2 regions of the Flavobacterium sp. GP15 genome follow, and region 1 is predicted to be linked to the other one. Evidence: riboswitches for the same ligand, from Rfam matches in the RefSeq annotation. Region 1 holds a riboswitch; the other holds the start of a gene.

Region 1 (9,122 bases):
TGATAATGTAAAAAATGTAATTGCAACTGATTATTCTGGAACAACAGCAGCTTCTCAATTGTCTATTAATGAAATTGGTGAAGTCACAATTAAATTAAGCAAACCACTGTATTTTGATTCTTATAATGAAAATAAAACCAACGGTGCCTTTATCTTAATTGATGTTGCTACAAATACCACTGCTGGAGTTGGTTTTATAAAGTAGCGCCTTCAAACTCTCCGATGCGGGGAACAATATATATACATTAATAATTTCCCATCAAGTTTCCCCCTACTTCAGGGGGTCAGGGGGAGGAATATACTCAGGAAATGCAAAGTTTTAGAACAGAATTAGAAAATCCAATTGTACAAAGAGAAATAATTGATTTAGAAAAAAAAATTCATGCTTTTCGTGGGGGAACAATTGATGGAGAACGATTTCGCAGTCTTCGTTTAGCACGTGGAATTTACGGGCAACGTCAGGAAGGAGTCCAAATGATTCGTATTAAATTGCCTTTCGGAAAAGTAACTAGCGAACAATTAGTGCGTATTACAAAAGTTTCTGACGAATATTCTACAGGTCGTTTGCATATTACCACACGTCAAGATATTCAGATTCACTATGTGAGTTTGGATAGAACACCGGAACTTTGGGCAAATTTAGCTAAAGATGATATCACACTACGTGAAGCTTGTGGAAATACGGTTCGTAATATTACAGCAAGCGAATTAGCAGGCGTAGATGTAAACGAACCTTTTGACGTTTCGCCTTACGCTCACGGAATGTTTCAATATTTGTTACGAAATCCTATTTGCCAAGAAATGGGACGTAAATTCAAAATTTCTTTCTCTTCTTCTGATGAGGATACTGCTTTGAGCTATTTACACGATTTAGGATTTATTCCCAAAATTGTAAATGGTGAAAGAGGATTCAAAGTGATGCTTGGCGGTGGATTAGGTTCGCAACCCATTCACGCGGAATTATTAAGCGAATTTATTCCCGCAAATCAAATAGTGCCAACGGCTGAAGGTATTATTCGGGTTTTTGATAGACATGGAGAGCGCAATAAAAGAATGAAAGCGCGTATGAAATTTCTAATCAAAGACATTGGGAAAGAAGCTTTCTTAGAATTGGTTGAAAAAGAGAAAAAAGCAATCGCTTTTGAGACATACGAAATCGACATTGCAGGATTTGATGAAACTATTCCAGAACCTTTATTAAAAGTGCCAGAAGTTACAATTGCTGATACTACTGCTTATGAAACTTGGAAATCATCATGTGTGATTCCTCAAAAACAAAAAGGATATTTTGCTATAGGTATCAAAGTACTTTTAGGTGATTTTTATACCGATAAAGCCAGAGTTTTAGCAGACTTGATTAAAAATTATGCAGCTAATGAATTGCGTTTTTCATTGCGTCAAAATATTGTTATTCGCAATGTAAAAGAAGAAAATTTGCCTTTCTTTTATCAAGAATTAGCGAAATTAGATATGGTCACTTTGGGATACAATTCTACGGCTGATATCACTGCTTGCCCAGGAACTGATACTTGTAACCTCGGAATTGCCAGTAGTACCGGAATTGCGGAAGAATTGGAGAAAGTAATCGAAGCAGAATATCCACAATATAAAAACAACAAAGAGATTGAAATAAAAATTAGTGGATGTATGAACGCTTGCGGTCAACACAATATGTCAGCGATTGGTTTTCAAGGAATGTCAATCAACTCTGGTAAATTAGTTGCTCCAGCCTTGCAAGTTTTATTGGGAGGTGGAAATCTAGGAAATGGAAGTGGTCGTTTTGCTGATAAAGTTATAAAAATTCCAAGCCGTAGAGGACCTGAAGCGTTGCGTTATATCTTAAATGATTTTGATGAAAATGGGAATGGAACTTCATTTGTGAATTATTATGTAGAAAAAGGCGAGAAATATTTCTACGAAATATTAAAACCTTTAGCCGATATAACCAACCTTACAGAAGCTGATTTTGTTGATTGGGGAAATGCGGATAATTACGTAAAAGCCGTTGGAGTAGGAGAATGTGCTGGCGTTGTGATTGATTTAGTGGCCACTCTTTTATTGGAAGCCAAAGATAAATTGACATTTGCTCAAGAAGCTTTCGATGAAAATAAATGGTCAGATGCTATTTATCATGCGTATTCTGGTTTTGTAAATGGTGCCAAAGCTTTACTGCTTTCGGAAAACCAAAAAACAAATCATCAGGCCGGAATTATAGATTTATTTGATAGTGTTTTTGTACAAACCAATAAAATTTCCTTTGAAACTTCATTCAGAGATTTAGTTTTCCAAATCAATCAAAACGAACCTACTGAGGCTTTCGCTAAAAAATATATAGAACAAGCAATCCATTTTTTCGATACAATCGAAGCATTCAGAGCTAAAGACTTAGAAGATGAAAAATAGACTAAAACCTCAAGTTACTTTAGTAGGCGCTGGTCCAGGAGATCCAGATTTACTTACGATCAAAGGAGCAAAAGCTTTGGCGGAAGCCAATGTGGTTTTGTACGATGCTTTGTCAAACGACGAATTGTTGACTTATGCGCCTAAAAAAGCACTGAAAATATTTGTTGGAAAAAGAAAGGGCTGTCATGCTTATACGCAAGATGAAATTAACCAATTGATTGTTGATAATGCATTGACTTACGGTCATGTGGTTCGGTTAAAAGGTGGCGATCCATTTATTTTTGGAAGAGGAAGCGAAGAAATTGAATTCGTAGAAAGTTTTGGAATTCCAACTTTTGTAATCCCCGGAATTTCCTCATCAATAGCAGTTCCCGCTTCGCAAGGAATTTCGTTGACAAAAAGAGATGTTTCTGAGAGTTTTTGGGTAATTACGGGAACCACTTCTACCCGAAAATTATCTACCGATGTAGCTTTGGCGGCTCAATCAACAGCAACCGTAGTGATCTTAATGGGAATGAGTAAACTGGATGAAATTGTAGCTTTATTCCAAAATGAATCTAAAGGTGAAATGCCGGTTGCAATTATTCAAAACGGAACAACTCCAGAAGAAAAGCTTGGAATTGGAACCATAGATAACATCCAAAAAGTAGTCGCTGAAAATAATTTAAGTTCCCCAGCAATTATTGTAATTGGCGAAGTAGTTAAAGAAAGTAATAAACTAAAAGGCTTTTACGAAGAGTTTGTGTCTTCTGAAATACGACTATAATGAAAGAAAAAGAATCATACTCCAATAATCACGACTCGGCTTCCATCTCCTTAGGAGAGGATTTGGGAGAGAGGAATCAGCTTTACCCCATTTTTTTAAAAGTGCATCAACTGAAAGTGCTTATTGTTGGTGGCGGAAATGTAGGATTAGAGAAATTATCTTTTTTATTAAAATCCAGTCCCAATGCAATTGTCGAAGTTGTTGCTCCACGATTTTTACCAGAACTAGTCGATTTAGTACATCAACACGATTCTGTAAAATTAACCATGAAGAAATTCAAAAAAAAAATGCTCAAAAAAAGACATTTGGTTATTGCCTGTACGGATGATTTAGAGGTAAATAAAAAAATTTACGACTTGTCTCGAAAAAGATTTTTGATTTGTAATATAGCTGATACGCCTGATTTATGCGATTATTATTTGGGTGGTATTGTTACAAAAGGGAATGTGAAAATTGCAATTTCGACTAACGGAAAATCCCCAACTACGGCCAAAAGATTACGAGAGTTTTTTGAAGAAGTAATTCCAGATGATATTAATAAAATGGTATTGAACTTAAATGAATATCGGAAAACTTTGAAAGGAAACTTTGAAGAAAAAGTCGAAAAAATGAATAAGATTACCGAAACGTTAAAAAATATATAAAAAGTTCTTTTAAATTTAAAGGAATGATAAAAATCATAAAAAGGAGAAACAAATATTCGTTTCTTTGTAAACTCATAAAATGACTATAAATAGTAACATAATGATTAAAACTGATATTCTTATAATAGGAGCTGGTCCAACAGGTTTATTTGCTGTTTTTGAAGCCGGTTTGTTAAAATTAAAATGCCATATATTAGATGCTTTACCACAAGCAGGAGGGCAACTTTCAGAGTTGTACCCTAAAAAACCAATATACGATATCCCAGGATTTCCAGAAGTTTTAGCGGGAGATTTAGTTGATAATTTAATGGAACAAATCAAGCAATTTGAACCAGGATTTACGCTAGGAGAACGAGCAGAAACAATAGATAAGCAAGAGGACGGAACTTTTATAGTTACCTCTAATAAAGGAACACAATTTCATGCTCCTGTTATTGCAATTGCAGGCGGCTTAGGAAGTTTTGAGCCAAGAAAACCTCTTATTGATGGAATCGATTTTTATGAAGACAAAGGAATCAAGTATTTTATCAAAAATCCAGAAAAATTCAGAGACAAGAAAGTTGTAATTGCTGGTGGTGGAGATTCTGCATTAGACTGGAGTATTTTCTTATCCAATATAGCTTCAGAAGTAACTTTAGTGCACAGAAGAAATGAATTTAGAGGAGCATTAGATTCTGTTGATAAAGTACAAGAGTTAAAAACAGCAGGAAAAATCAGATTAATTACTCCAGCTGAGGTTATTGGTATCAATGGCGCAGAGCGCATAGAATCAATTTTGCTCGAAGAAAATGGTGCGACAAGAACCATCGAAACAGATTATTTTATTCCTCTTTTCGGTCTTACGCCCAAATTAGGTCCTATTGGAGATTGGGGATTAGAAATAGAAAAAAATGCGATTAAAGTAAATAATGCGTTAGATTATCAAACCAATATTCCTGGTATTTTTGCCATTGGTGACGTAAATACCTATCCAGGAAAACTCAAATTAATCCTTTGTGGTTTTCATGAAGCTACTTTAATGTGTCAAGCTGCTTACCAAATCATTAATCCAGGTAAGAAATATGTGCTAAAATACACTACCGTTAGCGGTGTTGACGGATTTGATGGTACTCGTAAAGAAGCACCAAAAGCTGTGGTAAAAGCAATAGTTTAACAATTTACCAAAAAATAGTTAAAAAATATAGCGTTATTACTTGCAAGTAGTAACGCTATGTCTTTACTTTGCAGTGTTCCTATATTTATTGAAAGTTATCACGAAAGGCGGAGGGAAAGACCCAATGAAACCTTAGCAACCCTTTATTTTATAAAGAAGGTGCTACATTCTACCACAAAATATGTGGATAGATAACACACGAATACACACTTAGTATTTCCCCAACCTTTTCTTGACAACATTTTAATATCCTTTTTGAGCGGATTATTGGTGCTTTTTTTGCCAATATTCTTCCTGCTGTACGCTATATCTTTTATTCTGAACCCCAGAATAAAAGGATACCGCTTCCATCAGGGCTAAAAAGCCATTATAGTGAACTTTTGTAAATATTAATCAAAAGTAAAAATCTCCTAAAAAGAGATTTTCAAGAACTGAAACTATTATGTCAAACATTCAAACGGCAATAAAAGAGAGAATTCTTATTTTAGATGGAGCCATGGGAACCATGTTGCAACGTTATAATTTCTCCGAAGAAGATTTTCGTGGAGTGCGTTTCAAAGATTTTCCACATTCACTAAAAGGAAATAATGATTTACTGTCGCTAACCCAACCCAAATCGATTAGAGAAGTTCATGCCAAATACTTTGAAGCAGGAGCCGATATTATTGAAACCAATACTTTTTCGAGTACCACAATCGGAATGGCCGATTACCATCTCGAAGATTTGGTTTACGAAATGAATTTTCAATCTGCAAAAATTGCTCGAGAAGTAGCTGACGAATTCACGGCAAAAAATCCAGAAAAACCGCGTTTTGTAGCCGGTTCTATAGGGCCAACCAACAGAACAGCAAGCATGTCACCAGATGTAAATGATCCTGGATATAGAGCCGTAACTTTTGATGATTTGCGCGTGGCATACAAACAACAAGTAGAAGCTTTGATGGATGGCGGTTGCGATTTATTATTAGTCGAAACTATTTTCGATACCTTAAATGCTAAAGCGGCGCTTTTCGCTATCGAAGAAGTGAAAGACGAACGCAATATTGATATTCCTATCATGGTTTCTGGAACCATTACCGATGCTTCCGGAAGAACACTTTCTGGGCAAACGGTCGAAGCTTTCTTAGTTTCAGTTTCACACATTCCATTGTTAAGTGTAGGTTTTAATTGTGCCCTTGGTGCCGATTTGTTAAAGCCTTATTTAAAAACCCTTTCACACAATACTTCATTTAATGTTTCGGCGCATCCTAATGCAGGATTGCCAAATGCTTTTGGAGAATACGATGAAACACCAGAGGAAATGCAAGCGCAAATCAAAACCTATTTAGACGATAATTTAGTAAATATTATAGGCGGTTGCTGCGGAACAACCCCAGCACACATCAAGTTAATCGCAGATATTGCAAAGAATTATAAGCCAAGAGTTTCGACGGCGGTGATGTAAAATGTCATTGCCAGAAACGAAGCAATCACATAATTAAGATTTCTCTTTTGTTTAAAACTCCAAAAGTATTGAGCTGATCCTGCAAGGTTTTTTAAACCTTGTAGGTATAAAACAGAGCTTATCCTACAAATTTTTTTAAAGCTTGTAGTTAAAATAGAGCTGATCCTGCAAGATTTTTTAAACCTCGTAGGTATAAAACATAAGTAGAGTTAATAAACCAATACCTACAAGGTTATATAAACCTTGCAGGAATGAACAACAGAATGCGGTATTCACACAAAACCGCGTGAGGGATAGCAGTGAAAAGCCCACAGTGAAGTGCAGCGATAGCGCAACTAAGCGAGGACTTGAAACGATAGCCCGACCCTTTTTGGGTCACGCCCAAAACATGAAAAATAAAGATTAAATCTATTTCATTTTTAAAATGATTTAGAATTAAAAATAAATAAAATGGCAGAAAAAGAAACAAGAAAAAACCTTGTATTATCAGGATTAGAGCCTTTAACAATAACTCCAGAGAGTTTGTTTATCAATGTTGGAGAACGAACAAACGTTACAGGTTCTAGAAAATTCCTTCGATTAATCAAGGAAGAAAAATACGAAGAAGCACTTAGTATTGCCAAAGAGCAAGTAGAAGGTGGCGCCCAAATCATCGATATTAATATGGATGAAGGGATGCTTGATGGTGTTTATGCAATGACAAAATTCCTGAATTTAATCGCTGCTGAACCAGATATTTCGCGTGTGCCCATTATGATTGATAGCTCGAAATGGGAAATTATAGAAGCGGGTTTGAAAGTAGTTCAAGGGAAAAGTGTCGTGAATTCTATTTCTTTAAAAGAAGGTGAAGAAGCTTTTATTCATCATGCTAAATTAATCAAGCGTTACGGAGCTGCAGTAATTGTGATGGCTTTTGATGAGGTTGGTCAAGCTGATAATTACGAGCGAAGAATAGAAATTTGTCAGCGTTCGTATGATATTTTGGTAAATAAAGTGGGTTTTCCAGCTCAAGACATCATCTTTGATTTAAATATATTTCCGGTTGCAACAGGAATGGACGAGCATCGCCTGAATGCTTTAGATTTCTTTAGAGGAACAAAATGGGTTCGGGAAAACTTGCCGCATGCCCATATTAGTGGCGGAGTGAGCAATGTTTCGTTTTCGTTTAGAGGAAATGATACGGTTCGTGAAGCAATGCATTCGGTGTTTTTATATCATGCCATTCAAAACGGAATGACGATGGGGATTGTAAACCCAGAAATGCTTTCTATTTACGATGAAATTCCAAAGGATTTATTGGAGCATGTAGAAGATGTAATTTTAAATAGACGTGATGATGCAACAGAACGCTTATTGGATTTTGCCGAAAATGTAAAAGGCGATGTAAAAGGAAATGAGAAAGCAATTCAAGAATGGCGTTCGGGAACCGTACAAGAAAGAATTACACATTCTCTTGTAAAAGGTGTCGATCAATATATTGAAGAAGATGTTGAGGAAGCGCGATTAGCATCCGCAAAGCCAATTGAAGTGATCGAAATTAATTTAATGACAGGAATGAATGTCGTGGGTGATTTGTTTGGATCCGGAAAAATGTTTTTGCCTCAAGTGGTAAAATCAGCTCGTGTAATGAAAAAAGCAGTTGCTTATTTATTGCCCTTTATTGAAGCCAGTAAACAAGCGGGAGACAAGCAAGGAAATGGAAAAATATTGATGGCTACTGTAAAAGGAGACGTTCACGATATCGGAAAAAATATTGTTTCTGTGGTTTTAGCCTGTAATAATTATGAAATCGTCGATTTAGGTGTAATGGTTGCGCCAGAGAAAATTATTGCAGCTGCGATAGAGCATAACGTAGATATTATTGGTCTTAGCGGATTGATTACGCCTTCGCTTGACGAAATGGTTTATCTGGCTAAAGAATTAGATAAACAAGACATCAAAATCCCGATTATGATTGGTGGAGCTACTACTTCGAGAGCGCACACAGCTGTAAAAATTGCTCCACAATACAGGCAAACCGTAGTTCATGTCAACGATGCTTCTAGAGCGGTAACAGTTGCGGGAAGTTTGCTAAATAGTGATAAAAAAATATATATGGCTTCGATTCGTGAAGAATACGATGCTTTTAGAGAGACTTTCTTGAGCCGATCTCGCGATAAAAACTTCTTAACAATAGAACAGGCAAGAAAAAATAAATTGCAATTGGATTGGGCAAATTACAAACCAGTGAAACCCAATTTTATTGGTGTAAAAGTTATTGAAGTCGATATAGATGTTTTGGTTCCTTACATTGACTGGACACCTTTTTTTAGAACTTGGGAATTGCACGGAAAGTATCCAGACATTCTTACCGATGAGGTAGTGGGAGAACAAGCAACTGCTGTTTTTGCGGATGCCAAAGCGATGTTAGAAGTCATTTTAAAAGAAAAGAAACTAACAGCCAAAGGAATTTACGGCATTTTTCCAGCCAACCAAGTCAATGATGATGATATTGAATTGAGTGATGAAAACGGAAAAGTACTAGAGAAATTCTTGACTTTGCGCCAGCAATCTCAAAAAACAAAAGGCGCTCCAAATATAGCTTTGTCTGATTTTATTGCGCCAAAAGATAGTGGTATAACAGATTATATGGGCTGTTTCTGTGTAACAACGGGTTTTGGTGTCGATGAATGGGCAGAAGAATTTGTAAAAGATTTAGATGATTATAATGCG
Region 2 (9,122 bases), on a different contig from region 1:
ACCATTTTAAAAACTACATAAAATAATATATCATGAGTGTTTTAGTTAATAAAGATTCCAAAATAATTGTTCAAGGTTTTACAGGAAGTGAAGGGACTTTCCATGCTTCTCAAATGATTGAGTACGGAACTAATGTTGTTGGTGGTGTAACTCCAGGAAAAGGAGGAACATCTCATTTAGACAGACCTGTTTTTAATACTGTAAAAGATGCTGTTGAACAAGCAGGAGCTGACACAACTATCATTTTCGTTCCACCAGCTTTTGCAGCTGATGCGATTATGGAAGCTGCAGATGCAGGTATTAAAGTAATTATTGCAATTACAGAAGGAATTCCTGTTGCTGACATGATAAAAGCAAACAGTTACGTTAAAGAAAGAAATGCAAGATTAATAGGTCCAAACTGTCCAGGAATTATTACTCCAGGTGAAGCTAAAGTTGGTATTATGCCAGGTTTTGTTTTCAAAAAAGGAACTATTGGTATTGTTTCTAAATCAGGAACTTTAACTTACGAAGCGGCTGACCAAGTAGTAAAACAAGGTTTAGGAATCACAACTGCTATCGGAATTGGTGGAGATCCAATCATTGGAACTACAACAAAAGAAGCAGTAGAATTATTGATGAATGACCCAGAAACAGAATGTATCGTAATGATCGGTGAAATCGGTGGACAATTAGAAGCGGATGCTGCTCATTGGATTAAAGCTGACGGAAACCGTAAACCAGTTGTAGGTTTCATCGCAGGAGTAACTGCTCCAGCAGGACGTACAATGGGACATGCAGGTGCAATTGTTGGTGGATCTGATGATACGGCTGAAGCTAAAAAACAAATTATGAGAGAATGTGGTATTCACGTAGTAGATTCTCCAGCTGAAATTGGTAAAAAAGTAAAAGAAGTTTTAGGATAATCTTTTATATTTATAAAAAAAAATTAAAAGCCTCACATTTTGTGGGGCTTTTTTATTATTGAATGGAATTAAAGAATACCTTTGCACTTTATTAAAAATAGTGTTTAATAGATTTATTTTTGATAAATAAAAAATGTAAACGAATGGTTTAGATAACTTTTCCGATTTTTGTGAGTTTTATCTAGGAAGACCATTTCAAATAAAAATATAATATATGTACAAGGAGTTAGAAAAATTCAAAGTTACCAATCAGTTTTCATTTACAGCAGAAGATAGTTTAGCAGAAGTTTGCAATGCATCTGAAGGATCTGGTGTGTTTTTGGTTTATGCAGTTGGTGAAGTAAAAGAGTTAATTATGGTTGGTTCTACTGGAACTGTTCAAAATGACGGAACTTTGAAAATTAAAAATGGTGGTTTGAATGACAAAATAGTCGAAGGACACCAATTCGCTAAAACAGGAAGAAAATATTCTTGGCCAGCACAAATGAAAAAAGAAGATATTAGCACACTTGAAGTAGTTTGGTATGAGACTTTTAATGATAATTCTAAAGTAATTCCAACATTTGTAGAAGCACAAGTTTTACAAAATTTCTTAGATGAAAATGGAAAATTGCCAAAATGGAATGTAGCTTTTTAAGTTATTTCTATACTAATACAATTGAAAGACTTTACTTCGGTAAGGTCTTTTTTTTTGTTTTAAATTCATAAATAGTATTTTTTATTTGTTTATATAAAAAAATAAGTACTATTTTTGCTCCCGTTATCACGAATCTCTTAATAGAGATAGCAACCTGCAACAACGAGCAAGGTGCTAAAACGATAAGCCAAATCCTTTGGAAAAAATGTTGTTTTTTTATTCCTGTTTTGCTTTTTTGTTTTTCGTCATAGCCCTTTAATTTAAAAAATGATTATGACTAAACAAGGTGAAAATAATGGTAATCCATTCGCATTAATTCCTTTATTTATTTTTATTGCTACTTTTTTAGGAGTTGGTATTTGGCTAGATGATTTTTATGCTTTCCCGTCTCCAATTGCTGTTTTAATTGGAATAATTGCGGCTTTCCTACTTTTTAAATCTTCTACAGAAGATAAAGTGAATACGCTAATTGCTGGTTGTGGTGAAAGTAAAATAATGACGATGTGTCTTATTTATTTACTTGCTGGTGCTTTTGCTGTAGTGAGTAAAGCTACTGGTGGAGTAGATGCTGTTGTAAATTTGGGAATAAACAATATTGATGTTGCTTATTTTCCTTTAGGTATTTTTTTGATTGCCGCATTTTTATCTACTGCAACTGGTACGTCTGTTGGGGCAATTGTTGCAATTGGTCCTATAGCAGTGAGTTTAGCGGATAAAAGTGGTGCTTCATTACCTTTGATTTCGGGTGCATTATTGGGTGGTTCTATGTTAGGAGACAATCTCTCTATGATTTCGGATACTACTATTGCGGCAACACAATCTTTAGGTTGTAAACTCAAAGACAAGTTTAAAATTAATTTATTTATTGCTTTTCCAGCTGCTATAATTACAATTGCAGTATTTTTCTATTTGGGTTTAAACTCAGAAATTGTTTCTGTTGCCATCCCTAAAACTGATTTTAATTGGATTGCTATCATACCCTATATACTCGTTATTGTATTAGCAGTTTCTGGAATTAATGTATTTTCTACCTTAATTATAGGAACATTGTTAGCGGGAATTATAGGTTATTTTGGTGGTAATTTTACGCTTATGGTTTTTACCCAAAAAATATATGAAGGTTTTACCAGTATGACAGAAATATTCTTACTTTCTATGCTTTCAGGTGGTTTAGCTGCGATGGTTGATAAAGCGGGCGGAATTGATTACGTTTTATATCAAGTTAAAAAGCGAATAAAGAGTAAGAAATCGGCGCAGACAGGAATTGGTGTTTTAGTTGGATTAACCAATTTAGCAATCGCTAATAACACCGTTTCTATTGTGATTACAGGAAGTATTGCAAAAGAAATTAATGATGAATACAATTTGAGTGCAAAGAAAACCGCGACCATACTTGATATTTTTTCTTGTGTTATTCAAGGAATATTACCTTATGGAGCTCAAGTACTTTTGATATTAAGCTTTGCAGATGGAAAGCTGAACTTTTTAGATTTGATTAGTAATGCTTGGTATCACTTGTTCTTATTTGTTTTTACATTAATAGCTATTTATGCTAATTTTTGGGATAAATGGGTGAATCGAATTATTAAAATTTAAAAGCTAGTATTTTTATTAATGTATATGGTTTTGTATTTTTTTTAAAAAAGTAAATATTCTATATTTGACAGATATAAGATAGCCCTGATAGAAGTGGAAATCCTTTTATTTTTTGTTTAAAAAAATAAAAGATTGTAGCGGATAGCAGGAATAGCTTAAAATAAAAATTAAAATAAGTTTTGAATATGAAATTACTAGAAGGAAAAGTAGCTATAATTACAGGCGCAAGTCGTGGAATAGGTAAAGGAATTGCAGAAGTTTTTGCAAAACACGGAGCAAATATTGCTTTTACTTACAGTTCATCTGTAGAATCAGCTATGGCATTAGAAAATGAATTGAATGCACTTGGAATTAAAGCGAAAGGGTATCAATCTAACGCAGCTGATTTTAATGAAGCGCAAACGCTTGTTGATGCGGTTAATGCTGAGTTTGGAACAGTAGATATTTTGATTAACAACGCCGGAATTACCAAAGATAATTTGTTAATGCGTATGTCTGAACAAGATTTTGACCAAGTAATGGATGTAAACTTGAAATCAGTTTTCAACATGACAAAAGCAATTCAGAAAACTTTTCTTAAAAAACGTGCGGGATCTATCATTAATATGAGTTCTGTAGTTGGAGTAAAAGGAAATGCCGGACAAACAAATTATGCTGCTTCTAAAGCGGGAGTTATTGGTTTTTCTAAATCGGTAGCGTTAGAATTAGGATCGCGCAACATTCGTTGTAATGTAATTGCACCAGGTTTTATTGAAACTGAAATGACTGCAAAATTAAACGAAGATGTAGTAAAAGGTTGGAGAGATGGAATTCCGTTAAAACGTGGCGGAACAACTGAAGATGTAGCTAATGCTTGTCTGTTCTTCGCTTCAGACATGAGCGGTTACGTAACGGGTCAAGTTATGAACGTTTGTGGAGGAATGCTTACTTAATAAAAAGTGATTCATTTTTAGTTTTTTGTAATCAAAACTGAAAACGAATTTCTATATACTATAAAATATGACAACAACTGCAATACTATTATTACTGGTTTCTTTATTAATAGCTAGCGGTTTATCCTATTTTCAATATATCTACAAAGCCAAAAACAAATCTAAAGTCAATTTGTTTTTGGCTTTTTTACGTTTTTTAACCATTTTTTCTATTTTTTTATTGCTTATTAATCCAATAATAACCAAAAATAGATTAGATATTGTAAAAACACCTTTACCTGTCGTGATTGATAATTCTAGTTCCATTTCATTTTTGAATGTGAATAAAGAAGTTGAACAATTATATAAAAAAATCATTTCGAATAAGGATATTCAAGAAAAATTTGAGGTTCAATCCTATCAGTTTTCAGAAGATTTTGAGCCATCAGATAAATTTACTTTTAAAGGAACGCAGACAAACATTGATGTTGTTGCCAAAAACCTTAAAAGCATTTATAAAAACACCAATTATCCGACGATTTTAATCAGTGATGGAAATCAAACTTCAGGTAATGATTATGTGTATAGTTTTGGTACTGAAAATAAAGTGTACCCAATAATTGTAGGTGATACAACGACATTTTTAGATATTAAAATCAATCAATTAAATGTTAATAAATATGCCTTTCATAAAAATAAATTTCCTGTTGAAGCATTTTTAAGTTATTCAGGAACAAAAAACATTACTGCTGATTTTGTAATTTCACAAGGAAACTTAATACTCAGTAAGCAGCGAATTTCATTTACAACTTATAAAAAAACGGCTACTGTTAGTGTTCTTTTACCGGCTGACAAAATAGGAATTCAAGTTTTTAAAGCTACTATTACATCTTTAGAAAAAGAAAAAAATACGTATAATAACACCAAAAATTTTGCGGTTGAAGTTATTGACCAAAAAACGAATATCGCAATTGTTTCAGCAATTAGTCATCCAGATTTAGGAGCATTAAAAAGAGCAATCGAAACTAATGCACAACGTAAAGTAACAATACTTAAACCTAACGATATTAAATCATTACAAGATTATAATGTTTTAATTTTATACCAACCCAATACAGAATTTAAAGCCTTATTTGAGAATAACAAAGTAGCTGGAATAAATACCTTTATTATTACTGGAAATAGTACGGATTTTAATTTTCTGAATCAGCAACAAAACAATCTAAACTTTAAAATGAGTGGCCAAAAAGAGGATTATTTATCGGTCTTTAACCCACAGTTTAATTTATTTGCAATTGATAATATTGGATTTGAAAATTTACCTCCTTTGCAAAATGCTTTTGGATCCGTTACCGTAAACGGATCATTATCTGTTCTTCTTTCGTCTAAAATTAGAACTATTGATACGAATAGTCCTTTATTAGCTTTTGCTGAAAACCAGAGCAAGAGAAGCGCTTATCTTCTTGGCGAAAACAGCTGGAAATGGCGTTTGCAATCCCACATCAACAATCAATCATTCGAAAAATATGATGTTTTTATTGATAAAATAATACAGTTTTTAGCAACAAGTACGGGCAAAAAATCATTAGTTGTTGAACATGAGCGATTTTATAATTTTGGCGAAGCTATTGAAATTACAGCTCAGTATTTTAATAAAAATTATGAGTTTGACGAAAAAGCTCGATTGACCATTGCGGTTACTAATACAAAAACCAAACAAACCAAAAGCTTTGATTTACTAAAAAGTAATAATTATTACAAAGTGAATCTTGACGGTCTTAAAGCGGGTAACTATAGTTTTAATGTAAAAGAATTGAATTCTAATAGTACTTATTCTAGTAATTTTGAAATTCTTGATTTTGATATCGAAAAGCAATTTGTAAATCCCGATATTGAAAAAATGTCGCAACTAGCGCTACAAACCCAAGCAAATGAATACTATCCAGATCAAGTAGATACTTTAATAAAAGTGCTTTTAGAGAATAAAGAATATAAAGCCATCCAAAAAAATAATAGTACAAAAACGCAATTGATTGACTGGGTTTGGCTGTTAATTTTCATATTGATTCTATTGATCACAGAATGGTTTACTCGTAAATATAATGGTTTACTTTGATAAAACTAAAGTAGTAGATTATGGATTTTAGACTAAAAGTTTTTTATATCGTTGCGAGTCGTTTGAGTTTTACAAAAGCGGCAACCGAATTATTTATAACTCAACCTGCAGTTTCTAAACACATACAGGAATTAGAAGAACAATATAAAATTAAACTTTTTGAAAGAAATGGTTCTAAAATTTCATTAACAAGTGCTGGCGAAGTATTGCTAAACCACACCAAGAATATTTTTGAAATTTATCGAGAAATAGATTTTGATATGAGTTCGCTTATTAATGAACGTAATGGATTATTGCGAATAGGAGCAAGTACTACAATTTCACAATATATTATACCGCCACTTTTAGCCCGTTTCCATCAAAAAATGGAAAATATTAAAGTCAATTTACGCAATGGAAATACGGAACAAATAGAAAGCGCTTTATTAAAAAAAGAAATTGAAATAGGCATTGTTGAAGGACAATCTAAAAATAAGTCTATAAAATATACGCAGTTTTTAAAAGACGAATTAGTCTTAGTTTGCAAAAGTTCTCATTCTCTTATAAAAAAAGACGAATTGATTCAAGAAGATCTTAAGAAAATGAATTTTCTAATTCGGGAGCAAGGTTCTGGAACACTTGAAGTTATTGAATATGCTTTGAAAACCATACAACTTAAATTTTCTGATTTGAATGTTGAAATGCAATTGGGAAGTACTGAAAGTATAAAGTCCTATTTATTGAACTCTGATTGTGTTGCTTTTTTATCCATTCACGCTATTGAAAAAGAGTTAAAAAATAACGAACTGACCATTTTAGATGTAAAAAATCTAAGTATAGAACGCTATTTTTATATCATTACTCTTCAAGGAAAAAATGATTCTCTTTCTGATTTATTTATAAAAATAATTTCCAGTTACTATAACCTGGAGTTATACTAGATTGTTATTTGTGATTATTGAATGTTGTTTAAACTTCTGACCTTTGTAGCGTAATAATTAAAAAACTTCATTGTGAAAAATCATAATATAATACCTAAAAAAGATACTACTGCTTTTCTAAAAGTTAGCCCAATTTTTCAAAAAATAATTTTCGGACTATTAACTCTTTTATGTCTTTCCGGTTTTATTTCTCCACCCGTTGCTCTATTGATGGGATTAGTTGTAGCCAATCTTTCAGGACATCCTTTTTTAGAATTAAATCATAAAGCGACCAGTATTTTATTGCAAGTTTCAGTTGTAGGACTTGGTTTCGGAATGAATGTTAATAGTGCTTTATCGGCTGGTAAAGAAGGATTTATTTTTACAGTTGCATCAATATTTTGTACTTTAATTTTAGGTTTCTTTATCGGAAAATGGTTGAATATCGAAAAGAAAACCTCTCACCTAATTTCTTGTGGAACTGCTATTTGTGGTGGAAGTGCCATTGCTGCGATTGCTCCCGTAATTAAGTCGGATGAGAAACAAACTTCCGTTGCATTAGGAGTAATTTTTATACTGAATTCAATTGCTTTGTTTTTATTTCCAGCAATTGGACATTGGTTAGATCTTAGCCAACAAGAGTTTGGTTTGTGGTGTGCCATAGCCATTCACGACACTAGTTCAGTTGTAGGAGCGGCAAATAAATACGGAGCAGAAGCCTTGCAAATTGCAACTACGGTAAAATTAGCTAGAGCATTATGGATTATTCCTGTTGCTTTATTAACATCGGTTTTATTCAAAAATAAATCGAGTAAAATAAAAATCCCGTATTTTATTGGACTGTTTATTGTTGCAATGCTATTGAATACTTATGTACCGCAAACAGCTCTTGTAGCACCTTATTTAGTAAATATTGCTAAAATTGGATTAACAATAACTTTGTTTTTAATTGGAGCAGGTCTTAACTTTAGTGTTCTAAAATCGGTTGGTGTAAAACCATTAATTCAGGGTGTTTTGTTGTGGATTTTTATTGCAACTGCTGCTTTAGTTTCAATTATGTATTTCAGTTAATTTTATGTCGCAATGTTTTACGTTTAATAACATGAAACTGCATTCTGATATAATCATATAAAAGAGCTATCAAAAGGAATACAACAGCTATGAGAAGTGTTTTTAATTGCAATACATTATATAAAAAACCACCAGAAACGCATCCAATAAAAAAACAAATAATTATAGATAATCTAAGAAAAATACTTGTTTTTAGTTTTTTATTTTCTTCTGGCTTTTTATAAAAAAATAATTGAGATAATTCTATTCCAAGATCAGTAAAAAGTCCTGTAAGGTGAGTAGTTCTAACGGTAGATTGCGAAATTTTTGTAACCATAGCATTTTGAATTCCCATAGCAAATAGCATCAAAAAGGCTATCCATTTTCCTTCATTATTTGATAATTGAGATTGCGATCCAAAAAATGCGATACTTAATAAAATGATCATTTCGAGAGAAATTGGAATTACATGTGACAAATGAGAATTTTTCTTAGCGATTAATTCAGATAAAAAGTTAGAAGTAAAGGCTCCAAATAAAAAAAATAAAGTGAGTACCAAAAATGTAAATGCAGCATTATAATCCTGCTTCATTATTTCTTCTGCAAAGTAGGCAAAATGACCAGTAACATTGGTAGTTAAAGTGTGTATTGATAAAACCCCGGTAATATTTACAAGACCAGCGACAAAGGATAATAATACGGCTAAACGAAGATTATGAATAAAAGTTCTGTTTTTTCCTTGATGTCGAAACATATTTGTGGTTTTCCTTTAGTATTAACAGAATCTTAAATGGCAATTTTATAAAATAACAATTTAAAGAAATACATTTGTAATTCTAAAAACTAAATTTAATGAAAAATTTTAAAATTAAGCCTACGCTTATCACTTTATCTACTCTTGTAGTTGCTTTTTTAGTAATTTCATGGGGAGTTATCGGTCACGAACGAATTAATAGAGCCGCAGTTTTAGCGCTTCCTGCTCCATTGCAGACTTTTTTCTATAATCAT

What was found. A riboswitch is a leader RNA that binds a small molecule or an ion and turns the genes downstream of it on or off. The one in region 1 is predicted to bind S-adenosylmethionine.
Region 2: linked by a shared signal. The riboswitch ahead of H2650_RS11780 (Na+/H+ antiporter NhaC family protein) and the one ahead of H2650_RS13370 (homocysteine S-methyltransferase family protein) in region 1 are both predicted to bind S-adenosylmethionine.

The regions. Positions count from the first base shown of each region.
Region 1 covers NZ_JACFTC010000007.1:42,330-51,451, reverse strand. The annotation lists gene H2650_RS13395 (sulfate adenylyltransferase subunit 1) at 1-205, shown strand, start outside; gene H2650_RS13390 (HEPN domain-containing protein) at 310-2,403, shown strand; gene cobA (uroporphyrinogen-III C-methyltransferase) at 2,393-3,169, shown strand; gene H2650_RS13380 (bifunctional precorrin-2 dehydrogenase/sirohydrochlorin ferrochelatase) at 3,232-3,813, shown strand; gene H2650_RS13375 (NAD(P)/FAD-dependent oxidoreductase) at 3,914-4,966, shown strand; SAM riboswitch class I at 5,059-5,164, shown strand; gene H2650_RS13370 (homocysteine S-methyltransferase family protein) at 5,409-6,410, shown strand; gene metH (methionine synthase) at 6,861-9,122, shown strand, end outside.
Region 2 covers NZ_JACFTC010000005.1:147,949-157,070, reverse strand. The annotation lists gene sucD (succinate--CoA ligase subunit alpha) at 33-905, shown strand; gene H2650_RS11785 (hypothetical protein) at 1,120-1,542, shown strand; SAM-I-IV-variant riboswitch at 1,661-1,758, shown strand; gene H2650_RS11780 (Na+/H+ antiporter NhaC family protein) at 1,816-3,138, shown strand; gene fabG (3-oxoacyl-[acyl-carrier-protein] reductase) at 3,324-4,070, shown strand; gene H2650_RS11770 (hypothetical protein) at 4,138-6,165, shown strand; gene H2650_RS11765 (LysR family transcriptional regulator) at 6,186-7,085, shown strand; gene H2650_RS11760 (putative sulfate exporter family transporter) at 7,218-8,135, shown strand; gene H2650_RS11755 (YoaK family protein) at 8,128-8,868, opposite strand; gene H2650_RS11750 (zinc dependent phospholipase C family protein) at 8,967-9,122, shown strand, end outside.